DNA from 3 places in the Streptacidiphilus sp. PB12-B1b genome. Region 3 is predicted to be linked to each of the others. Evidence: riboswitches for the same ligand, from Rfam matches in the RefSeq annotation. Region 3 holds a riboswitch; each other region holds the start of a gene.
What was found. A riboswitch is a leader RNA that binds a small molecule or an ion and turns the genes downstream of it on or off. The one in region 3 is predicted to bind cyclic di-AMP.
Positions count from the first base shown of each region.

Region 1 (7,199 bases), 1.6 Mb from region 3:
AACCACGCCTCGCTCATCGACGGCTGCCGGCTCTCCCGGGCCCGCGTCGTCCGCGCCGCCCACCGCGACCCGGACGCCGTCCGCGCCGCCCTGGCCGCCGCCCCGGAGCGCCGGGCCCTGGTCGTCAGCGACTCGGTCTTCTCGGTGGACGGCGACGCCGCCCCGCTCGCCGAGCTGGCCGCGGTCTGCCGTGAGCACGGCGCGGCGCTGCTCACCGACGACGCGCACGGGCTGGGCGTGCTGGGCCCGGGCGGCTCCGGGGCGCAGGCCGCCGCCGGGCTCGCGGGCGCGCCGGACGTGCTCTCCACGGTGACCCTGTCCAAGTCGCTGGGTTCGCAGGGCGGGGCGGTGGTCGGCCCGCGCCGGGTGGTCGAGCACCTGGTGCAGGCCGCCCGCACCTTCATCTTCGACACCGGCCTGGCCCCGGCCGCGGTCGGCGCCGCGCTCGGCGCGCTGCGGCTGCTGCGCGAGGAGCCGCAGCGCGCCGAGCGGGCCGGGCAGGTGGCCCGGGCGCTGGCGGAGCGGCTGGCCGCCGCCGGACTGCCGGTCAGCAGCCCGCAGGCGGCGGTGGTCTCGGTCCGGGTCGACGCCCCCGGCTCGGCGCTGGCCTGGGCGGCGGCCTGCCGGGAGAAGGGGCTGGCGGTCGGCTGCTTCCGGCCGCCGTCGGTGCCCGACCGCTGGTCGCGGCTGCGGCTGACGGCCCGGGCGGACCTCACCGACGCGGAGATCGACTTCGCGGTGGACGTGATCGCCCGCACCGAGCCCGAGGTCTGACGCCGGGCCGGGGCCGACGCCGGGCCTGGGTTCGGGTCCGTCGTCCCGGCCGCCCCTCGACGGGAGCCCCCGCCAGGGAGTTTGATTGGCGCATGAACAAAAGCATCCGCTGGGGCATCCTGGCCACCGGCGCCATAGCCGAGGCGTTCACCCGCGATCTGCAGCTGCTGCCGGACGCCGAGGTGGTGGCCGTCGGCTCGCGCAGCGAGGAGTCCGCCCGGGCCTTCGCCGAGCGCTTCGACATCCCCCGGGTCCACGGCAGCTGGGCCTCGCTGGCGGCGGACGAGGAGGTCGACATCGTCTATGTCGCCACCCCGCACCACGCCCACTACGAGGCCGCCCGGCTGTGCCTGGAGGCCGGGCGGGCGGTGCTGTGCGAGAAGCCGTTCACGCTCAACGCCGCCGACTCCCGGGCCCTGACCGAGCTGGCCGCCGAGCGCGGCCGGTTCCTGATGGAGGCCATGTGGATGCGGTGCAACCCGGCCGTGCTGCGGGTCGCCGAGCTGATCGCGGCCGGGGCGATCGGCACGGTCGGCACCCTGCAGGCGGACTTCGGCCTGGCCGGCCCGTTCGCCCCCTCGCACCGGCTGCGCGATCCGGGGCTCGGCGGCGGGGCGCTGCTGGACCTGGGCATCTACCCGGTCACCCTGGCCCACCTGCTGCTCGGCGTCCCCGACAGCATCCAGGCGTGGGCCAGCCTCACCCCGGAGGGCGTGGACGCCAACACCGCGCTGATCCTGGGCTACGACTCGGGCGCGGTGGCCACGCTCACCTGCGGCATCGTCTCGGGGACGCCGTTCCGGGCGTACGTCTCGGGCTCGCTCGGCCGGATCGAGCTGCCCTCGCCGTTCTTCCGCCCCGGCGACTTCCTGCTGTACCGGGGCCAGGGCGACGACGTGGAGCCGGAGCTGGTGCAGGTGCCCTACAGCGGCAGCGGCTACGTCCACGAGGCCGAGGAGGCCATGCGCTGCCTGCGCGCCGGGCTGCTGGAGAGCCCGCTGGTGCCCTGGAGCAGCACGCTGGAGGTCATGCGGACGCTGGACACCGCCCGGGCACGGACCGGGGTCCGCTACCCGGGCGAGTAGTCCCGGGGCCGGTCGGCCGCGCTCAGCGGATCCGGCCGTACCAGACCTCGCCGGTCCAGATGCGTTCGAGCCGCACCCGGGCGCCCGGGTGCGGCGAGTGCCAGATCGCGTCGTGCCCGGCGTAGATGCCCACGTGGTAGACCTCGCCGCCGGAGTGGAAGAAGACCAGGTCGCCGGGGTGCAGCTGGTCCCTGCCGATGTGCTCGACGCTGGCGTACTGGGCCTGCGCGGTGCGCGGCAGCCGCCTGCCCGCGTGCTGGAACGAGTAGTACGTCAGCCCCGAGCAGTCGAAAGCGTCCGGGCCGGACGCGCCCCAGCGGTAGGGGTCGCCGTGTTTTGATGCGGCGATGATCAGCGCCCTGACCTCGATGGTGGCGGCGTCCGCGGGCCCTGCGCTGAGCAGGGTGCCCCCGGCGACCGCCGCCAGCGTGAGCGCGGCGGTGACGCCCGCCCGCCAGCGGCCCGGTCTACGGCGCGGCTGCGGGGTTCCGGCCGGTCGTCGGTCGTGGTGCCGGTCGGGGTTGTCGCCGGCGGTCTGCGCCGGGTCGCCCTGCGCGCTGTTCTGGTGGTGCCTGCCGGCCTGGATCGGGACTGGGGCATGGGTGTGCACGGACGCAGTCATGCGGGCCCTTCCGGAACCGCCTGCGGAAGTCTCCCTGTCGGGTTTGGGCTCCGAAAGCTGCCCTGCCACCGCGGTGGCTTCACCCCAAGGGACGGTGGGGACCGTCCCGGCCTGCCTGGGTCTCCCGCTCCCGTCTGTCAGGTGTGTGTGCACCTGGCGTCCGACCGGTGACGGGATTCGGCGTCCGGTCGGACCGCCTCGCCACGGCGGCGAGGACTTCTTGGTTCGGGCGACAGTATTGGCACGTTTTTAGGCGTTCTTCATGCCGGGACGCGATTCTGTGATTCTTGTCACGTTGGGTTTCCAGGGGGCCGAAGAAGCACATTTCCGGGTTCCGGCTGGGCGGTACGGGTGAATATCCAGCTGTCCTGAATAATATCCCAACCATTCCAAGAACCTGCTCTGAGCTGCTGTGATGATGCAGATGAGGGGAAGTGGAGCGGAATGGTCCGCAATCTTCCATCACCCGGCGGAGTGATCTGCCGACGAGGGCCGCCGAAGGTTTCCGGATGGCCTCCTTCCGGCTGCACCGATTCGCGGCGCGCGCGCCGAAACGTCACTGCGCCGCTATTGCCCCCAATGGCCGAATGCGCTCCGGCGCACTGTTCCGGTCCGGAAATCGGGGGCGGTCGCCCGAAAACCGACGGCCCTGTCGGACCCGGGTCGTAGAGTCTGGCCATGAGCATCGAGCGAACGCCCCGCCGCGCCGCCCGGGTCCTGGTGCTGGATCCGCACGGCGCCGTTTTCCTGCAACTGCACGACGACGTCGAGGTCGGGCTGCACTGGGTGCTGCCCGGCGGCGGCTTGGACGAGGGGGAGGACGAACGCGCGGGCGCCCTGCGCGAGACGGTCGAGGAGACCGGCTGGACGGACGTCCTGCCCGGGCCCGCGCTGTGGATCTGGGAGCACGACTACACCCGCAAGGGCGTGCCCACCCGCCAGCGCGAAGTGATCTTCCTCGGCGAGGGCCCGCGCCGCGACCCGGTCGGCGACCTCGCCGACTCCTTCGCCGCCGACGGCATCCTGACCTGCCGCTGGTGGACCCCGCAGGAGCTGGCCGACTGCCCGGAGCTGCTCTGGCCGCCGCAGCTGGCCGAGCTCATGGCCGACCTGCGCCGCGACGGCCCCCCGGCCGAGCCGATAGACCTCGGCTACGTCCCCAACGTCCCGCGCCTCCCGCGCTGACGCTGCCGGTGCTCCCCGCTCAGCTCTGCTGCTGCACCCCGGACCGCCGCTGCAGGGTGGCCAGGTAGTCGTTGTAGGCGTTCAGCTCCTTGTCGCCGTCGCGGTCCGCCGTGCGGTCCTTGCGCCGCGACAGCCGCTCCTCCGACTTGGCCCACTGGAAGGTCAGCGCGATCAGCACGATGAAGGTCGGGATCTCGCTGAACGCCCAGGCCAGGCCGCCGGCCATGTGCTGGTCCGCCAGCGGGCTCACCCGCAGCGAGGCCGCCGGGTGGGCGAAGGTCTTCACGATCAGCCCGGACGACATCATGACCGCGATGCCGAAGAAGGCGTGGAACGGCATCCCGATGAACAGCTCCAGCATCCGCAGCAGGTGGCCCGGGCGGTGCGGCCCCGGGTCCACGCCCATGATCGGCCAGAAGAACAGCAGCCCCACCGCGAGGAAGTGGGCCATCATCAGCTCGTGCCCGAGGGTGGAGCGCATCAGGAAGTCGAACAGCGGCGTGAAGTAGAGCCCGTACAGGCTGGCGATGAACAGCGGCAGGGTGAACGCCGGGTGCGAGACCACCTTCACGTAGCGCGAGTGCAGCAGCGAGACCAGCAGGTCGCGCGGGCCGTGCCCGCCCCGGCCACCGGCCGGCAGCGCGCGCAGCGCCAGCGTGATCGGCGCGCCCATCAGCAGGATGATCGGGGAGAGCATGGACAGCACCATGTGCTGCAGCATGTGGGCGCTGAGCATCTGCATGCCGTACTCGTCCAGCCCGGTGCAGGTCACCAGGGCGACCGTGAGCACCCCGAGGACCCAGGCGACGGTGCGGCCCAGCGGCCAGCTGTCGCCGCGGCGGCGCAGCCGGACCACGCCGGTGAGGTAGAGGCCGAGCAGCAGGACGCAGCCGATCAGGAACGGCCAGTTCGCCGAGGGGTGGAGGGCCAGGACCCGGCCCACGGTCCACGGCGGCAGATCCTGCGACATGCCCGGCATACCCGGCATGGTGCCCATCGGCGGTTCCTGCTTTCCTGGTGGCGGCGCGCGGCGGCCCCGGCAGGCACCGCCCGGACCAGAGTAGAACTGTCCGGATTGCACCCCGTACGCGCCCCCCTGCCCCGCCGCCCCACGCCTGCCGACCTGCCCGTCGACCGCCCGCCGCTCGACAGTCGCGCGTCAGTCGCGCGGGATCAGGGTGTTCTCGCTGCGCCGCCCGTTCAGGAAGTCGTCGACGTTGCGCGCGGTGGCCTCGACGATCTGGGTCACCGCCGTCCGGGTGAAGTACGCCTGGTGCGAGGTGACCAGCACCTGCGGGAAGGTCATCAGCCGGGCCAGGGTGTCGTCGGTGACGACCTCCAGCGACTTGTCGAAGGAGAACAGCCCGGTCTCCTCCTCGTAGACGTCCAGGCCGACGCCGCCGAGGCGGCCCGCCCGCAGCGTCTCCACCAGGGCGGCGGTGTCCACCAGGCCGCCCCGGCTGGAGTTGATCAGGATGGCCTCCGGCTTCATCCGCTGCAGCGCCGAGCCGTCGATCAGGTGGTGGGTGTCCGGCAGCAGCGGGACGTGCAGGGTGATCAGGTCGGACTCGGCCAGCAGGTGGTCCAGCGAGGTGTACTTCATGCCGAGGTCCAGGCAGGCCGGGTTCTCGGCGACGTCCCAGCCGAGCAGGGTGGTGCCGAAGCCGCTGCCGATCCGGGCGAAGCACTCGCCGATCTTGCCGGTGCCGACGACCCCGACCGTCATCCCGTGGATGTCCTGGCCCATCAGCCCGTCCAGCCGGAAGTCGAACTCGCGGGTCCGGTTGGCGGCGCGGGCGATTCGGCGGTTCACCGCCAGCGCCAGCGTCCAGGCGAACTCGGCCACGGCGTGCGGGGAGTAGTAGGAGACCCGGGCGATGGTCAGGCCCAGCTCGGCGGCGACGCCGAGGTCGATGTTGTTGAAGCCGGTGGAGCGCTGGGCGATCATCCGGGTGCCGCCCGCCGCCAGCGTCCGCAGCACGGCGGCGTCCAGCCGGGCGTTGACGCTGGTGCTGACCACCTCGTGGCCGGCCGCCAGCGACGCGGTGTCCGGGTCGAGGCAGACCTCCAGGCAGTGCACCCCGTGCCGGCCCTCGAAGGCCAGCTCGATCAGCGGTTTCTCATCGGCCTGCACGCCGTAGGCGAGGATCTCCATGGACGTCACGCTAAGGGAGGAGCCCCGACCCGACAATCCGGGCAATCCGGATGGATGGCGGTCGGGGCCCGCCCGGATGCCCGGATGGCCCGCGGGCTCAGATGACGGTCTCGGCCTCGGCGTAGCGCTCGGCCGGGACGGTCTTCAGATCGGCCACCGCGTCGGCCAGCGGCACCAGGTTGATCTGCGTGCCCTGGAGCGCGGTCAGGTGCCCGAACGCGCCCTTATGCACCGCCTCGACCGCGTGCCAGCCGAAGCGGGTGGCCAGCACCCTGTCGTACGCGGTGGGCGTGCCGCCGCGCTGGACGTGGCCGAGGATGACCGGGCGGGCCTCCTTGCCCAGGCGGTGCTCCAGCTCCATGGACAGCTGGTTGGCCACACCGGTGAAGCGCTCGTGGCCGTAGATGTCCACCGTGCCCTCCTCCCAGTGCATGGTGCCGGGCTCGGGCTTGGCGCCCTCCGCGCAGACCACGATGGCGAACTTCTTGCCGCGCTCGAAGCGCTCCCGGACGACCGCGGTCACCCGGTCGATGTCGAACGGCCGCTCCGGGACGATGATGGCGTGCGCGCCGGCGGCCATGCCCGCGTGCAGCGCGATCCAGCCGGTGTGCCTGCCCATCAGCTCGACCACCATGACCCGCTGGTGCGACTCGGCGGTGGTCTTCAGCCGGTCCAGCGCCTCGGTGGCCACCGACACCGCGGTGTCGAAGCCGAACGTGACGTCGGTGCAGGCGATGTCGTTGTCGATGGTCTTGGGCACCCCGACGATCGGCAGCCCGCCGTCCGACAACAGCCGGGCGGCCTTGAGCGTGCCCTCGCCGCCGATCGGGATGATGCCGTCGAGGCCGAGCTCCTCGCAGTACTCCTTGGCGCGGGCTACGCCGTCCCGCAGGTGGCTCGGCTGGACCCGGGTCGAGCCCAGGATCGTCCCGCCCTGGGCGAGGATGCCGCTGACGGAGTCCAGGGTCAGCTCGCGGTAGTCGCCCTCCAGCAGGCCGCGCCAGCCGTCCTGGAAGCCGATGATCTCGTCGCCGTGGTCCACCACACCGCGATGGACCACGGAGCGGATCACGGCGTTCAGACCTGGGCAGTCCCCGCCGCTGGTCAGCACACCAATACGCATCGCTTTGCAACTCCCGAGCAGAACCGGACGACCGGACTTCTTTGCCCGACAACCACGCCACCGTACAGGGCGGTGTCCACGAACGGTTGGCGTGGAGGTTTCGCCCGGGTGAAGGGAGCTATGGCAAATCGGACTTTTTACCCCATCGTGATGATACCGCCCGCTGACCTCCGGTCAGGTCGGGGCGGACGCGGTCGGCGCCTTCGCCGCCCGCGCGGGGAGTGGTTCAGCCTCGGTCCCGCGCACGGCCGGACC
Region 1 covers NZ_CP048405.1:2,500,320-2,507,518, forward strand. The annotation lists gene GXW83_RS11330 (8-amino-7-oxononanoate synthase) at 1-774, shown strand, start outside; gene GXW83_RS11335 (Gfo/Idh/MocA family protein) at 867-1,859, shown strand; gene GXW83_RS11340 (C40 family peptidase) at 1,882-2,286, opposite strand; cyclic di-AMP (ydaO/yuaA leader) riboswitch at 2,484-2,674, opposite strand; gene GXW83_RS11345 (NUDIX domain-containing protein) at 3,160-3,666, shown strand; gene GXW83_RS11350 (cytochrome c oxidase assembly protein) at 3,686-4,663, opposite strand; gene GXW83_RS11355 (2-hydroxyacid dehydrogenase) at 4,826-5,821, opposite strand; gene GXW83_RS11360 (6-phosphofructokinase) at 5,919-6,944, opposite strand.
Region 1: another riboswitch for cyclic di-AMP. It lies ahead of GXW83_RS11340 (C40 family peptidase); the one in region 3 lies ahead of GXW83_RS04190 (transglycosylase family protein).

Region 2 (7,199 bases), 6.5 Mb from region 3:
GGCTTTGCGACCTCGCTGGCGTTCCTGCGGCAGCGCGCCGAACGCGGCCTGGTCGGCCCGGAGTTCCCGGAGCGCGAGCAGGAGCTGCTGCACCACCTGTGGGAGCGGCGGGAGGCGGTCCGGGAGGTGCTGGCGCGGGTCGGCGAGCAGGAGTGGCAGCGGCTGCACCCGCCGGTACGGCCGGTGTACGGCTATCGGGGCGTGCCGCCGCAGGCCGCACGCCGCCAGCCGCTGCCGTACGCCCCCCAGCCGTACCCACAGCCTTACGCACAGCAGGCGTACGCGCCGCAGCCGTACGCGCCGCAGCCGTACGCATCGCAGCCGTACGCGCCGCAGCCCTACCCGCAGGCGTACCCGCAGCCGTACGGGCCCGGGTATCCGGCGCCGTACGGCGCACCGGGCGGCTTCCTCCCGGCGCAGCCGGTGCCGGGCGCGGGCCACCAGCCGCCACCGTTCCCGTACCAGCCGCAGCCGCACGCGCACCCGCCCCTCCCGCAGTCGCAACCGCAGCCGCAGTCGGCAGCTCCCGCGCCCCTGCCCGCGCCCGGCCCGGAGCAGCCCGCACCGGCGTCCGAGCCGCACCAGCCGCCCGCGCATCCCTCCCACTGAGCCTCCGTATCCCCGGCCCGTCGGAACCTTCCGGGTCGCCCCCGGCGTTGTCCCTTTTATCCGCACGCTGCGTGCGGGACGCCGACAATGCGTCAGGAGGCCCGCGGATGACGGATGGCATCTATCGCATGGCTGTGACCAGCGGCCACGCCCACAGAGACACCGTCTCCCTGGCCGAGGAGCAGGTCCGGCACTGGCTGAAGGCGCAGCACTACGACGGCCCGGTCGCCGAGGAGGGCCGACATCGCGTCGGCTCGCAGGCTGTTCTGGACTGCTCGCTCAAGGAGCGCGTGCGGGGCGCGAAGGGCGCGAAGGAGTCACTCGCGCGCTGGCGGTTGCGGGAGTTCACGCTCCAGGGCATCTGGCAGACCTCGCTCACGGTGAGCACGCCCACCGGCGGACGCACCTGGGTGCGGCTGGATGCCGAGCTGCTCCCGGCGCGGGGCGTGGCCGTCGCCAAGGCGCCCGTCCCCTCCCTGGCCCGCGGCCTGCTGGACGTCCTCTCCGCCACCGAGGGCGAGCACCCGGGCGCCGCCTCCCTGCATGCGATGCCGACCGTGATCGAGCGCGGCGACCTGGACGAGGTCCTGGACGAGCTGTGCGATCCGGACCGCCGGCTGCCCATCGTCGTCGCCAGCACCCCCTCCCACACCGACTTCGACGACTGGCTGGCCGAGACCGTCGACCCGCTGCTGCGCGGCTGCGCCGGGCTGGCCGTCCTGTACGCCCTGGCCCCCGGCGCCGAGCGGGAGTTCAACCGGGCGCTGGAGCACCACCGGGTGTTCGGCGGCGCGGTCCGCACCTACCTCCCCGGCCTCGACCCGGCCTGGCAGCCGGACGCCCAGCGGCACCGGGTGATGGCCCGGCACACCTTCGAATCGGATCTGCGCCGCGCCTCCGGGCTGCTGGCCTGGCTGCCGCGCCGGCTCGCCGTGCAGACGCCCATGCCGGACGCGCTGGCGGCGCTGCCGCCGCTGCGGGCCCGGGGGCTGACCGACAGCGGCGCGGAGATCGACGGCGTGCAGCCGGGATCGCTGCTGGTGGACACGCACGAGGAGGAGGCGCTGGAGGAGCGGGCGCGCGCGGGCGAGATCCAGGAGGTACGGCGCTGGCTGCGGGCGGCCGAGGAGCGCGAGTCGGAGCTGGCCGCGGAGTACGACGAGCAGTACAGCGAGCTGCGCGAGGCCCGCACCGAGGTCCGCTCGCTGCGCGGGCGCCTCGCCGCCGCCGGGTACCCGGACCTCGCCGACCACGCCCCGGCCGAACGCGACCTGCACAACGACCCGGCGTCCTTCGCCGAGCTGCTGGAGCGGATGGACGAGTTCCCGCTGCTCCGGTTCACCGGCGACCCCCGGCTGACCCGCGACCTGGACCAGCAGACGGACCACCCGACCTGGGTCCGTATGGCCTGGGACGCCCTGCTCGCCCTCCAGGACTACGCCGAGGCGGCGGTCCGGGGCGAGTCCGGCGGGGACTTCCGCCGCTGGTGCGAGAACACCCCGGCCGACTGCCACGCCTTCCCCCCGCGCAAGGTGATCCGCGACGAGTCCCGTACCGTCCGCTCCCACGGCAAATGGAAGAGCGAACGCGAACTCCCGGTCCCGCTGGACGTCAACCCGGCCGGCGAAGTCTTCATGGGCGCCCACCTGCGCATAGGCGGTGGCGGCACCGCCCCCCGGCTCCACTACCACGACGACTGCTCAGGCACCGGCCGCATCTACATCGGCTACATGGGCCTGCACCTGCACAACACCCGCACCAACTAGCCCAGCGCGACCCACGACCCCGCCGGGGGTCCGGGGGTTGCCCCCCGGGGGATGGAGCATCGGCGACATGGGCCTGCACCCGCACAACACCCGCACCAACTAGCCCAGCGCGACCCACGACCCCGCCGGGGGTCCGGGGGTTGCCCCCCGGGGGATGGAGCATCGGCTACATGGGCCTGCACCCGCACAACACCCGCACCAACTAGCCCAGCGCGACCCACGACCCCGCCGGGGGTCCGGGGGCTGCCCCCCGGGGGATGGAGCATCGGCTACATGGGCCTGCACCTGCACAACACCCGCACCAACTAGCTCGGCGCAGCCCCCGCGCCAATTGGGGTGGCCGGGGGCGGGTTAGGGTGCTGGGAGGACTAGTGCAGGAGGTCGTACGGACATGGCGCGGATTCCCTCATCCCTGGTCGCGGCAGCCGGCCTGATCGGCGGCTACGGTGTCGCGCGGGCGACGAAGCGGCGCGAGCTGGGCGGTGCGGCGCTGCTCGCCGCGGGTGCGGTCGCGGCGACGCAGTGGAAGCGGACGGCGGGGCCGGTCACGGCCGGTGCGTTGAGCGGCCTGTACGTGGCCGCGTTCGCGGGCTCGCACCCGCTGGCGAAGAAGCTGGGCGCCTGGCCGTCGGTGCTGACCGTCGCCGGTGGCGTTGCGGTGGCGTCCTGGGCCGCGGTGGACCGCCGGGCCTGACAGCCCGGACGCGAGAGGTGAGAGGTCCGGACGGCAGCTGAGCCGTCCGGACCTCTCGTGTCTGCAGTCCGATCAGAGGATCAGAGGACAAAGAGGACCCGCGGTCAGATGCTGAGGCCGCGCTCGGAGAGCCACTGCGCCGGGTCGACCGGCTCGCCGCCGCCGGGGCGGACCTCCAGGTGCAGGTGCGGGCCGGAGACGTTGCCGGTGGCGCCGACCCGGCCGATGGGCTGACCGGGCGTCACTTCGCCGGAGCCGACGCCGATCGCGGAGAGGTGGCAGTACCAGAGCTCGGTGCCGTCGGGCAGGGTCTCCACGACCCGGTAGCCGTAGGAGCCGGCCCAGCCGGCCGAGGTGACGGTGCCCGCGCCGATGGCGACGACCGGCGCGCCGGTCGCGGCGGAGAGGTCCAGGCCGGTGTGCAACTGTGCCCAGTAGGTGCCGGACTGGCCGAAGCCCGCTCCGACCACGGCCCCCTGCACCGGGGTGACCAGGGTGCCGAGCTGCTGCTGGTCGGCGGCGGCGCGGGCCTGCTGCTCGGCCTGGACGACCTGCGCGGCGGCCTCGGCCTCGGCCCTGGCCTGGGCCTCCTGGGCTTCGGCCTGGGCGGCTGCCTCGGCGGCGTGCTGCGCGGAGGCGTGGGCCTCCGCCTCGGCGTCGGCCCGGGCGGCGGCGAGCTTGGCGGCGGCGGCCTGCGCGGCCTGGCGGCGGGCGGCGTCGTCGGAGTCGGCGCGCTGCTGCGCGGCCTGGGCGCGGATGCGGTCGGCGAGGGCGGTGCCGGGGTCGGCGGCGGTGGCGTCGCGTTCCATCAGCGCGGTGGTCCCGGTGGACAGTTCAGCGGTGGCGTGGTCCTGGACGCTGAGCGAGGGCTTGGCGCCGGTGGGCCTGGCGTCGCCGATGGTCGCCGCGTGGGCCGGGGTGGCCAGGCCGATCGCGCCGGTGGCGCCGACCGCGGCCATGGCCGCCAGGCCGAGGACGGCCGAGGGCGCGATCCCTGCGGGGCGCTGCGGCGCCTCGGGTTGCACGGGTGCCCACGCGGACTGGTACGACGCCACGATCGGCGTGCTCCTTTCCTTCCCTAGCGCCGACCGGGTTAGCTGACGGGTTCGGGGAGGAAGGTCCCCTACAGCCTCGCGGCTGATTCACCCCAGGTACGTGGTTCCCCGGCTCCTGGGCGTCGCACGGGGCGGCGCCCAGCAGGATTAGGCGACAGAGCACGACGCCGCTCGTCGAACGGCAGAACTTCGTGCTGCGTTATCAAACGTTAATCCTAGAGACGATTGATTCCAAGTGGTTCGGGGAGGCAGCTGGCAACTCACGTTGCATACGCGGCTTTTGTCCGCATCGGTGCACCGGATCGACACACGCCTGTCATCAGCGGACCAGGCAGAACTCATTGCCCTCCGGGTCGAGCATGACCTGGAACGCGCCCTGGTCGTCCGTCCGGACCTCGCCGACGGCCCGCGCGCCGAGCCCGATCAGGGCGGTGCGGGCGGTGGCGATGTCGGGGACGTCGATGTCCAGGTGCAGCCGGTTCTTCCGGCTCTGCTTGCCCTCGGGCACCCGTTGGAAGGCCAGCCGGGGCTGGCCGCCGGGCGGGTCGACGTAGGACCAGTCGGGCGCGCGGTCCACCGGCAGGCCGCCCACCAGCGCGGCCCAGAAGCGGGCCAGCCGCGCGGGCTCGGCGCAGTCCACCACGATCTCGTCCAACCGGCCCATGCCCGCGGTCGGGCCCTCGCTCGTCACCACTCCGCCACGCTAGCGCCGTACGGCCCGGGACTGCGAGGTTCCGGCGCGACGCGGGCGGGTGAAGCTGCCGAAGGGTGAAGCTGCGGGCGGGTGAAGCCGTGGGCGGGCGCGCCGGTCAGTGCTGGGCGGCGGCCGGGCCCGCGCCGCTGTAGAGCCAGTCGACGAGGAGGTCGGCCAGCTGGTCGGCGGCCAAGGCGCGGGCGTTGGCGAAGCGTCCGTCGCTGTCGCCTTCGAGGAGCTTGCCGTCGGGGGCGAGCTCGACCAGGGCCGGGATGCCGACGCTTCCCAGGTCGACGTAGCGCTGGGCGAGGGCCAGGTTGTGGTCGAAGTGGCCGACGTCGATGGCGACGGTGTGGTAGTTCCGGGCCAGTACCTGGTGCACGCCGGGGGTGTCGACCAACGCGGACATCGCGCGGCAGTCCTCGCACCAGGCCGAGCCGAAGTCCAGCAGCACCGGCCTGCCGTCCGCGCGGGCGGCGGCGAGGGCCCGGGCGACGTCGTCGGAGGCGTCGGCGGCCGGGTCGTAGCTGTCGGGGACGGGGTCGAGGGTGACCGGCGGCAGCGACAGGAACGGCCGGGCCAGGCCCAGGCTCTCGTCCGACGGCTGCCCGGGGCGTCCGGCGGCGCCGGCCCCGGCTGCGGGGCGTCCACGGCCGACGACGGTGACGCAGCCGCCGAGGCAGCCGCCGAGGACGAGTACGGCCAGGGCCCAGGCGAGCGCCCGGGACGCGGCGCGGAGGCCGGTCATCGGCGGGGCCCTCCTCGGTCCGACTCCGGGGCGCCTACCGCCCCGGCATCAGTTGAGCAGCCGGGCCGCGCCGCGCCCGGTGCATCGCCGGGGCGCGGTGCGGCAATCACCCCGTCGGGTGACTGCCGGGCCGCTCACCGCCCGGCGGGCGCAACCAGGACGGGACGGGACGGCCGCCGGGCCAGGCGCCGGTCAGCCCCAGCTGAGGTAGGCCAGGCTGCCGAGCCCGGCGAGGGTGCAGTAGATGGCGAACGGCGTGAGCGTCCGGGTCTCGAAGTACTTGGTGAGGAAGCGCGTCGCCACGTAGCCGGCGACGAACGCGGCGACCGAGCCGGCCAGCACCTGCCCGCGGATGCCGTCCCCGGCCGGGCCGAGCAGCGAGGGGACCTTGAGCAGCGCGGCGGCGCCGATGACCGGGGTGGCGAGCAGGAAGGCGAAGCGGGCGGCGTCCTCGTGGCGCAGGCCCTTGAAGATCCCGGCGCTCATGGTGACGCCGGAGCGGCTGATGCCGGGCAGCAGGGCCAGCACCTGGGCGCCGCCGACGATGGCGGCCTGCTTCCAGTTCAGCTTGCCGGTGATGCGCAGGTCGGACACCTCGTCCGGGTGCAGCGGCAGGCCGTCGGGGCCCAGCTCGTCGACGGCGGCGTCCCCGGCCCGGCGGCGGCCGCTGCCGCCGCGCTTCAGCCGCTCGGCGCCGTAGAGCACCAGGCCGTTGAGGGCGAGGAAGGCGGCCGCGACCTTGGGGGTGCCGAGGGCGTCCTGGAACACCTTGTTCAGGGCCAGCCCGACGATGCCGACCGGGACGGTGGCGACGATCAGCAGCCAGGCGAGCTTCTGGTCCACGGTCTCGATCCGGCGCTGGACGACGGAGGTGAGCAGGCCGCGGATGATCCGCACCCAGTCCCGCCAGAAGTAGACGACCAGGGCCAGCGCGGTGGCCAGGTGCAGGCCGATCAGCACGTTCAGGTACGGGGAGCCGGCGGCGGAGACATTGAGGTCCCGCTTCCAGGAGCCGCCGATGAGGGCGGGCACCAGGATGCTGTGGCCGAGGCTGGAGACGGGGAAAAGCTCCGTGACGCCCTGGAGCAGGCCGACGCCGATCGCTTCTGGATACGTGAGGACGGACATCGACGGCCTTCAGCAGACAGGGGCAAACACTGGGCAGTCAGAAAGTACTACAGAGCTGTAGACCCCCCGTCGCCGGGCCGTCCTTGTTCACCGCTCGGACGCCCCGAATTCACCGGAACCTCCGGCCGCCGTGGGGCGGTCGAAGGTTCCGGTGAACGGGCCGGGCGGCCTCGGGCGGCCCGGGCATCCCGGTCAGGCGACGGACTGCAGCTCCGGCCGCAGCTCGGGCCGGGGCCGGGGCAGCGCGGCGGAGCCTGCCACCACCCGCTCCGGGTGCACCGCGTTGTCCTGGAGCGGCGTCAGCTGGTGCCGCAGCCGCAGCGCCAGCACCGTGATCAGGACGGTGCAGCCCGCCATCACGGCCAGGTAGGCGACCGAGGCGCCCGCGCCGACCAGCAGCACGCCGGCCGCCGGGCCCATGGCCACCGCGATCTGCTTCACCAGCGCGAAGGCCGCGTTGTAGGTGCCGAGCAGCCGGGCCGGGGCCAGGTCGGCGACGATCGGC
Region 2 covers NZ_CP048405.1:7,389,845-7,397,043, forward strand. The annotation lists gene GXW83_RS32195 (PrsW family intramembrane metalloprotease) at 1-609, shown strand, start outside; gene GXW83_RS35180 (hypothetical protein) at 738-2,375, shown strand; gene GXW83_RS32205 (hypothetical protein) at 2,767-3,069, shown strand; gene GXW83_RS32210 (M23 family metallopeptidase) at 3,174-4,124, opposite strand; cyclic di-AMP (ydaO/yuaA leader) riboswitch at 4,137-4,288, opposite strand; gene GXW83_RS32215 (VOC family protein) at 4,444-4,788, opposite strand; gene GXW83_RS32220 (co-chaperone YbbN) at 4,934-5,566, opposite strand; gene GXW83_RS32225 (undecaprenyl-diphosphate phosphatase) at 5,759-6,694, opposite strand; gene GXW83_RS32230 (MFS transporter) at 6,887-7,199, opposite strand, start outside.
Region 2: another riboswitch for cyclic di-AMP. It lies ahead of GXW83_RS32210 (M23 family metallopeptidase); the one in region 3 lies ahead of GXW83_RS04190 (transglycosylase family protein).

Region 3 (7,199 bases):
CAGTTGAAGGCGGTGGAGAAGCAGCGCCAGTCGGTGGTGGACGGAGTCCCGCTGGCGCAGCCCGCGTTGGCGCTCGCCGCCAAGCTGCGCTCCCGCGTCGCCAAGGCCGGGCTGGACGTCCCGCTGCCGGAGGCGGAGCCGGAGCAGGCCGTCGGCGCCCGGCTGCTGGCCCTCGCCGTCGAGGCCCAGCAAGCCGGTCTCGACCCGGAGTTCGAGCTGCGCGCGGCAGCCCGCCGCTACCGCGACGCCATCCGGCAGGTCGAGCAAGGAAGCTGATGGAGGTTCAGCAGATCCACCCCTGGCCGGGGACCGAGGCCGAGGCGCTGGCGTTGCAGGCGGAGCTGCGCCCGCTGGTCCGCGCCGGCGATCCGGCCCGCCGCCCGCCGCGCACCCTGGCCGGGCTGGACGTCGCCTACGGCGGCGGCCACGGCGCCGCCGCCGACCGGGTGGCCGCTGCCGTGGTCGTCCTGGACGCGGACACGCTGGAGGTGGTCGACAGCGCCACGGCCGTCGGCACCGCCGGATTCCCCTACATCCCCGGGCTGTTCGCCTTCCGGGAGCTGCCGATCCTGGTCACCGCGCTGAAGCGGCTCACCGTCGCACCGGACGTCCTGCTCTGCGACGGCCAGGGCCTGGCCCACCCCCGCCGCTTCGGCCTCGCCTGCCACCTCGGCCTGCTCACCTGCCTGCCGACGCTCGGCGTCGCCAAGACCCCGCTGCTCGGCAGCTGGGAGGAGCCCGGCGACCGGCGCGGCGCCGCCTCCGACGTCCGGCACGAGGGCGAGCTGGTCGCCCGGGTGCTGCGCACCCAGGACGGCGTGAAACCGGTCACCGTCTCCACCGGCCACCTCATCGACCTGGACGACGCCTGTGCGCTCACCCTGCGCGCCGCCCCCGCCACCGCCTCCCGGAGACCACCCGCCGCGCCGACCGGCTCTCCCGCGACGCCCTCGCGGCCGACACCGGAGCCCGCTGAGCCCGCTGAGCCCGCTGACGCTTCGTGCCGGTCTTGCCTGCGCGGCGCGGGCGTGGTGGCATCGGGGCCATGACGACCCCCACCACGCCGAACGCTCCCCGCTGGGGCATCACCTTCCCGCTGGACGGCATCCCGCTGCCCGACCAGCGGCGCCTGGTCGAGGCCCTGCCCGACCTCGGCTTCACCGACCTGTGGTCCATGGAGACCGCCGGGGCGGACGCTTTCACGCCGCTGGCGCTGGCCTCGGTCTGGGCCCCGCAGCTGAACCTCGGCACGGCCATCGTGCCGGTCCACACCCGTGGCCCGGCGCTGCTCGCCATGCAGGCCGCCGCCCTGGCCGAGGCCGCCCCGGGCCGCTTCACGCTGGGCGTCGGCGCGTCCTCGCCGGTCATCGTCCGGGACTGGAACGCCGTCCCGCACGAGCAGCCGTACCAGCGCAGCCGGGACGTGCTGCGGTTCCTGCGGGCCGCGTTCACCGGGCAGCCCGTGGACGAGCAGTACGAGACCTTCGCCGTGCGGCGCTTCCGGCTGGAGCGGGTGCCCGCACCGGTACCGCCGGTGCTGCTGGCCGCGCTGCGCCCGGGCATGCTGCGGCTGGCCGCCCGGGAGGCCGACGGCACCATCCTCAACTGGCTCTCCGCCGAGGACGTCACCACCGCCGTCGCGGAGTTCCACGCCGCCGGGGGAGCCGGGAAGACCGTGGGCGCCCGGATCTTCGTCTGCCCGACCACCGACGCCGGGCACGCCCGCGCGCTGGGCCGCCGGCTGATCGCCGGCTACCTGACCGTCCCCGCCTACGCCGCGTTCCACCGCTGGCTGGGCCGGGACGAGGTGCTGAAGCCGATGTGGGACGCCTGGGCCGCGGGCGACCGCAAGGGCGCGGCGGCGTCCGTCCCGGACGAGGTGGTGGACGCGCTGATCGTGCACGGCAGCGCCGAGCAGTGCCGCGAGCACATCCGCCGCTACGCCGCCAACGGCGTCACCGTGCCCGTCCCGGCGGTGCTGCCGACCCCGCAGATGCTGGACACCGCCGCCGAGCCGCGCGACCGCCGCAAGGCCGTCGCCGAAGCGGTCCTGGCGGTCAGCCCGGGCTGACCGCCGCAGCTCGGCGGCGGTCGGCACCGGCCGGGCGGCTAGCGCACGGGCGGGGGCTCGGCCAGGTTGAGCCTCCGCTGGAGCGTCGCCTCCAGCTGCTCGACCGCGTTGCGCACGCCCGCCAGCCAGCCGTCCCGGTCGGCCGCCCGGCCCTGCTCGTACGAGGCGACCTCCGGGTGCGGCAGGATCAGGAACCGCTCCTCGGCCAGCCCCTGGATGACCGCGTCGGCGACCTGTTCCGGGGTCAGCATCTCGCCGAACGCGCTCAGCACCGCCCGGACGTCCTCACGGGTGGTCATGCCGCTGTGCACGCCCTGCGGGCACAGCGCGCTGACCTTGATGCCCCGGTCGCCGTAGGCCACCGCCAGCGACTCGGCGAAGGCCACCGCCGCGTGCTTGGTCGCGGTGTACGCCGCGTCGCCGGGCATCTGCAGCAGCCCGGCGGCGGAGGCGGTGTGCAGCAGGTAGCCGTGGCCGCGCTTCAGCATGCCGGGCAGCACCGCCCGCGCCGCGTACACGTGCGCCATCACGTTGGTGTCCCAGCACGCCTGCCACACCTCGTTGGACGCCTCGATGCCCGCGCCGGAGCCCAGCCCGGCATTGCTGCAGAACAGGTCGACCGGGCCGAGGTGCTTCTCGGCGGTCTCCACCAGCGCCCGGACGTCGCTCTCCCGGGTCACGTCGCTGCCGACGCCCACCGTGTGACATCCCTCACGGTCCAGAGCCAGCGCCAGATCCTCGACCCGGCCCGCGTCCAGATCCGCCAGCAGCAGCCCGCGCGCGCCCTCGGCGGCGAACCGCCGCGCCAGCGCCGAGCCGATGCCGCCGGCCGCACCGGTCACCACCACGACCGATCCACTGATCTGCATGTTTCCTGCTCCTCCCGCCGGACCACCGCACAGGCCCGCGCACTGCCGGTGATCGTAGGCAACCCACCGCCACCGCAACAGTGCCCGCCACCGGCGCGGCCCAACCTCCGGGCCACGTCAAGGAGTGCTCAAGCCGTCACCACGAGCTGCCGGTTCCACGAGCTGCCGCTTCCGCGACCTGCCGTCAGCTCGGGGTGAAGGCGACCGGCAGCTCCCGCAGCCCGCGCATGATCAGGCCGCCGCGCCAGCGCAGCTCCTCCGGGTCGGCGGCCAGGGCCAGATCGGGCAGCCTGGTCAGCAGCGAGGCCAGCGCCGTCTGCCCCTCCAACCGGGCCAGCGGGGCGCCGATGCAGTAGTGGATGCCGTGGCCGTAGCCCAGGTGCTGGTTGTCGCGCCGGGTGAGGTCGAGCCGGTCCGGGTCGGCGAAGCGCTCCGGATCGCGGTCGGCGGCGGCGAGCACCACCAGCACCGGGTCGCCGACCGCGATGGACCGGCCGCCCAGCTCCAGCGGCTCGGTGGCGTAGCGCCAGGTGGCCAGCTCCACCGGGCCGTCCCAGCGCAGCAGTTCCTCGACGCCGGTGGCCAGCAGCTCGCGTTCGCCGCGCCGCACCGACTCCTGCAGCAGCGCCCGCTGCTCGGGGTGGCGCAGCAGCGCGTACGCGCCGTTGCCGATCAGGTTGACGGTGGTCTCGAAGCCGGCGAACAGCAGCACGAAGCACATGGCGGCGGCCTCGTTCTCGGTGAGGTGCTCGCCGTGGTCGGACGCCTTGATCAGGCCGGAGATCAGGTCGTCGCCGGGGTGCTCGCGCTTGTGGTGGATGAGCTCGGCGAGGTAGCCGCGGATCTTCTTGACCGACCGGGCCACGCCGCCGCGCGGGCCGCCGCCGTGACGGATCATCATCCCGGCCCAGTCGCGGAAGTCGTCCTGGTCCCGGGCAGGCACCCCGAGCAGGTCGCAGATGGTGTAGATGGGCAGCGGGAAGGCGAACTCGTGGATCAGGTCCGCGCTGCCCCGCCCGGCGAAGCCGTCGATGAAGCGGTCGGTCAGCTCCTGCACCCGGGGCGCGAAGGAGGCGACGGTGCGCGGGGTGAACGCCTTGGAGACCAGTCGGCGCAGCCGGGTGTGGTCCGGCGGGTCGATGTTCAGCAGGTGCGTCATCAGGTTGGCGCTGCGCTCACCGGGGATGCCGGTCCTGCCCCGGGCCGCGGTGGACTCGGCGTGGTGCGCGGGGTTCTTGCTGAGCCCCGGGTGCGCCAGCGCGGTCCGCGCGTCGGCGTACCGGGTCACCAGCCATGCCTCCACCCCGCTCGGCAGCGTGGTCCAGCGCACCGGCTCGTGCCGGCGCAGCCAGGCGTACGCGGGGTAGGGGTCGGCGGCGAACTCCCAGGTGAACAGGGCGGGTGCGGCGGGCGGGGAGGGCTGATCCGGCATGCCCCGACCGTATCCGGTGCACCGGCGCGGCCGGGACGGCTGCGGGGGTGAGGGCCGGGGCACGGAGGGTGAGCGGAGTGTGAGGTGTTCCTGGGAAGCTTGAGATTTCCGGGGACATCTGCCTAGCCTGCCCGGACATGTCCGCCCACGCGGACACCGCCTCGCGGGACGCCGAGTCCTGTCCAGCCGTGCGGCGGCCACGAACTTCGTCATGGGCAGGAGCGGGGGAACCAGGTAAGTCGCCGCAGCTCACAGCGCTGCGGCTTGGGGTGAAGACGCGCCAGCGTCCGGGCTACCTCACGGCCCGAACCCGACAGCTCACCTCGCAGGCGTCGGAGAGGGATCCTGTCATGCTTCTTTCCGGCAACGGACGCCACCGCAAGCCCAGCACCAGCACCGGCAAGCGCCTTGTGGCCACCGGCGTGATCGCGGGCACCGGCGTCGTCCTCCCGCTCATCGGCGCCACCGCCGCCTCGGCCGCCTCGGTCTCCACCTGGGACGCGGTCGCCCAGTGCGAGAGCAGCGGCAACTGGTCGATAGACACCGGCAACGGCTACTACGGCGGCCTGCAGTTCTCCGCCTCCACCTGGGACGCCTACGGCGGCCAGCAGTACGCCCCGACCGCCAACCTGGCCACCCAGGGCCAGCAGATCGCGGTCGCCGAGAAGGTGCTCGCCTCGCAGGGCCCGGGCGCCTGGCCGGTCTGCGGCCCGCAGGCCGGACTGACCGCGGGCGGCGCTCCGGCGGACGTCAGCACCACGCCCGCCTCGGGCGGCTCCGGCTCCGGCTCCGGATCCAACTCCGGCGGCTCCAGCGACTCCTCCGCGCAGCAGACCAGCGCGCAGACCGCCCCGACCACCCACGCCAGTGCCCCGGCCGCGCACAGCAGCGCGCCGAGCCACGCCGCCGCGCCGACCACCACCCACACCACCCACACCACCCACAGCGCCCCGGCGACCACCCACGCCGCCGCCCCGGCCGTGCACGCGATCGGCCACGGCAACTACACCGTCCGCGCCGGCGACACCCTCTCCGGCATCGCCGCCGCCGCGCACCTGAGCGGTGGCTGGGAGGCGCTGTACCAGGACAACAAGTCCACGGTCGGCGGCAACCCGGACCTGATCTACCCCGGCCAGCACCTCCAGGTGGGCTGACCGCAGGGCCGTTGCCCGGTTCCCCTGCTCCCGGAAGGTCGCCGCCAGGTGAACTACCGGTGAGTAGGGGATCCGTCCGGTGAGACGACCGCCGGGTCCTGATGGCTGGAGCTTCGGGTGCGGCTAGGCTCAGGGAGAAGGCTTTCCTCCAGCAATCCCTAGGAGACATCTGTGCCGTCCATCGACGTCGTCGTAGCCCGGGAGATCCTCGACTCACGAGGCAACCCCACGGTCGAGGTCGAGGTCGGCCTCGACGACGGCAGCACCGGGCGTGCGGCCGTCCCGTCCGGCGCCTCCACCGGCGCGTTCGAAGCCCTGGAGCTGCGCGACGGCGATAGCTCCCGCTACGGCGGCAAGGGCGTGGAGAAGGCCGTGCTCGCGGTCATCGAGCAGATCGGCCCGGAGCTGGTCGGCTACGACGCCACCGAGCAGCGCCTGATCGACCAGGCCATGCTCGACCTCGACGCCACCCCGGACAAGTCCTCGCTGGGCGCCAACGCCATCCTCGGCGTCTCGCTCGCCGTGGCCCACGCCGCGGCCGAGGCCAGCGACCTGCCGCTGTTCCGCTACCTGGGCGGCCCGAACGCGCACGTCCTGCCGGTGCCGATGATGAACATCCTCAACGGCGGCTCGCACGCGGACTCCAACGTGGACATCCAGGAGTTCATGATCGCTCCGATCGGCGCGGAGTCCTTCTCCGAGGCCCTCCGCTGGGGCTCCGAGGTGTACCACCGGCTCAAGTCGGTGCTGAAGCAGCGCGGCCTGTCCACCGGCCTGGGCGACGAGGGCGGCTTCGCGCCGAACCTGGAATCCAACCGCGCCGCCCTGGACCTCATCGTCGAGGCCATCAAGGAGGCCGGCTTCGTCCCCGGCCGCGACATCGCGCTCGCGCTGGACGTCGCCGCGTCCGAGTTCTACAAGGACGGCCTGTACCAGTTCGAGGGCAAGGACCGCTCGGCCGCCGAGATGACCGAGTACTACGAGGAGCTGGTCGCGGCCTACCCGCTGGTCTCCATCGAGGACCCGCTGTTCGAGGACGACTGGGCCGGCTGGAAGGTCATCACCAGCAAGCTGGGCGACAAGGTGCAGCTGGTCGGCGACGACCTGTTCGTCACCAACCCGACCCGCCTGGCCCGCGGCATCAAGGAGGGCATCGCCAACTCCCTGCTGGTCAAGGTCAACCAGATCGGTTCGCTGACCGAGACCCTGGACGCGGTCGAGCTGGCCCAGCGCAACGGCTTCCGCTGCATGATGTCGCACCGCTCCGGCGAGACCGAGGACGTCACCATCGCCGACCTCGCCGTCGCCACCAACTGCGGCCAGATCAAGGCCGGCGCCCCGGCCCGGACCGACCGCGTCGCCAAGTACAACCAGCTGCTGCGCATCGAGGAGATCCTCGACGACGCCGCCGAGTACGCCGGCCGCGGCGCCTTCCCGCGCTTCACGCCGTCCGCCTGACCGGTAGCCCGCAGTTCCCGTGCCCCGCCGTCCGCACCCTCTAGGGTGGACGGCGGGGCACGGGCGTCGATCGGGAGGGTGAACGGGTGAGCGGCAGGGAAGGCGGCGGCAGGGCGGCGACCGGCCGCAGGCCGCGGATCACCGGGCGCGCCGCCGTGCTCGCGCTGGTGTTCTGCTCGCTGGTCGCGGTGCTGGCCTACCCGACCCGTCAGTTC
Region 3 covers NZ_CP048405.1:897,577-904,775, forward strand. The annotation lists gene GXW83_RS04165 (MazG family protein) at 1-276, shown strand, start outside; partial or broken gene GXW83_RS04170 (endonuclease V) at 276-976, shown strand; gene GXW83_RS04175 (LLM class F420-dependent oxidoreductase) at 1,046-2,071, shown strand; gene GXW83_RS04180 (SDR family oxidoreductase) at 2,110-2,940, opposite strand; gene GXW83_RS04185 (cytochrome P450) at 3,125-4,372, opposite strand; cyclic di-AMP (ydaO/yuaA leader) riboswitch at 4,570-4,719, shown strand; gene GXW83_RS04190 (transglycosylase family protein) at 4,723-5,526, shown strand; gene eno (phosphopyruvate hydratase) at 5,698-6,984, shown strand; gene GXW83_RS04200 (septum formation initiator family protein) at 7,071-7,199, shown strand, end outside.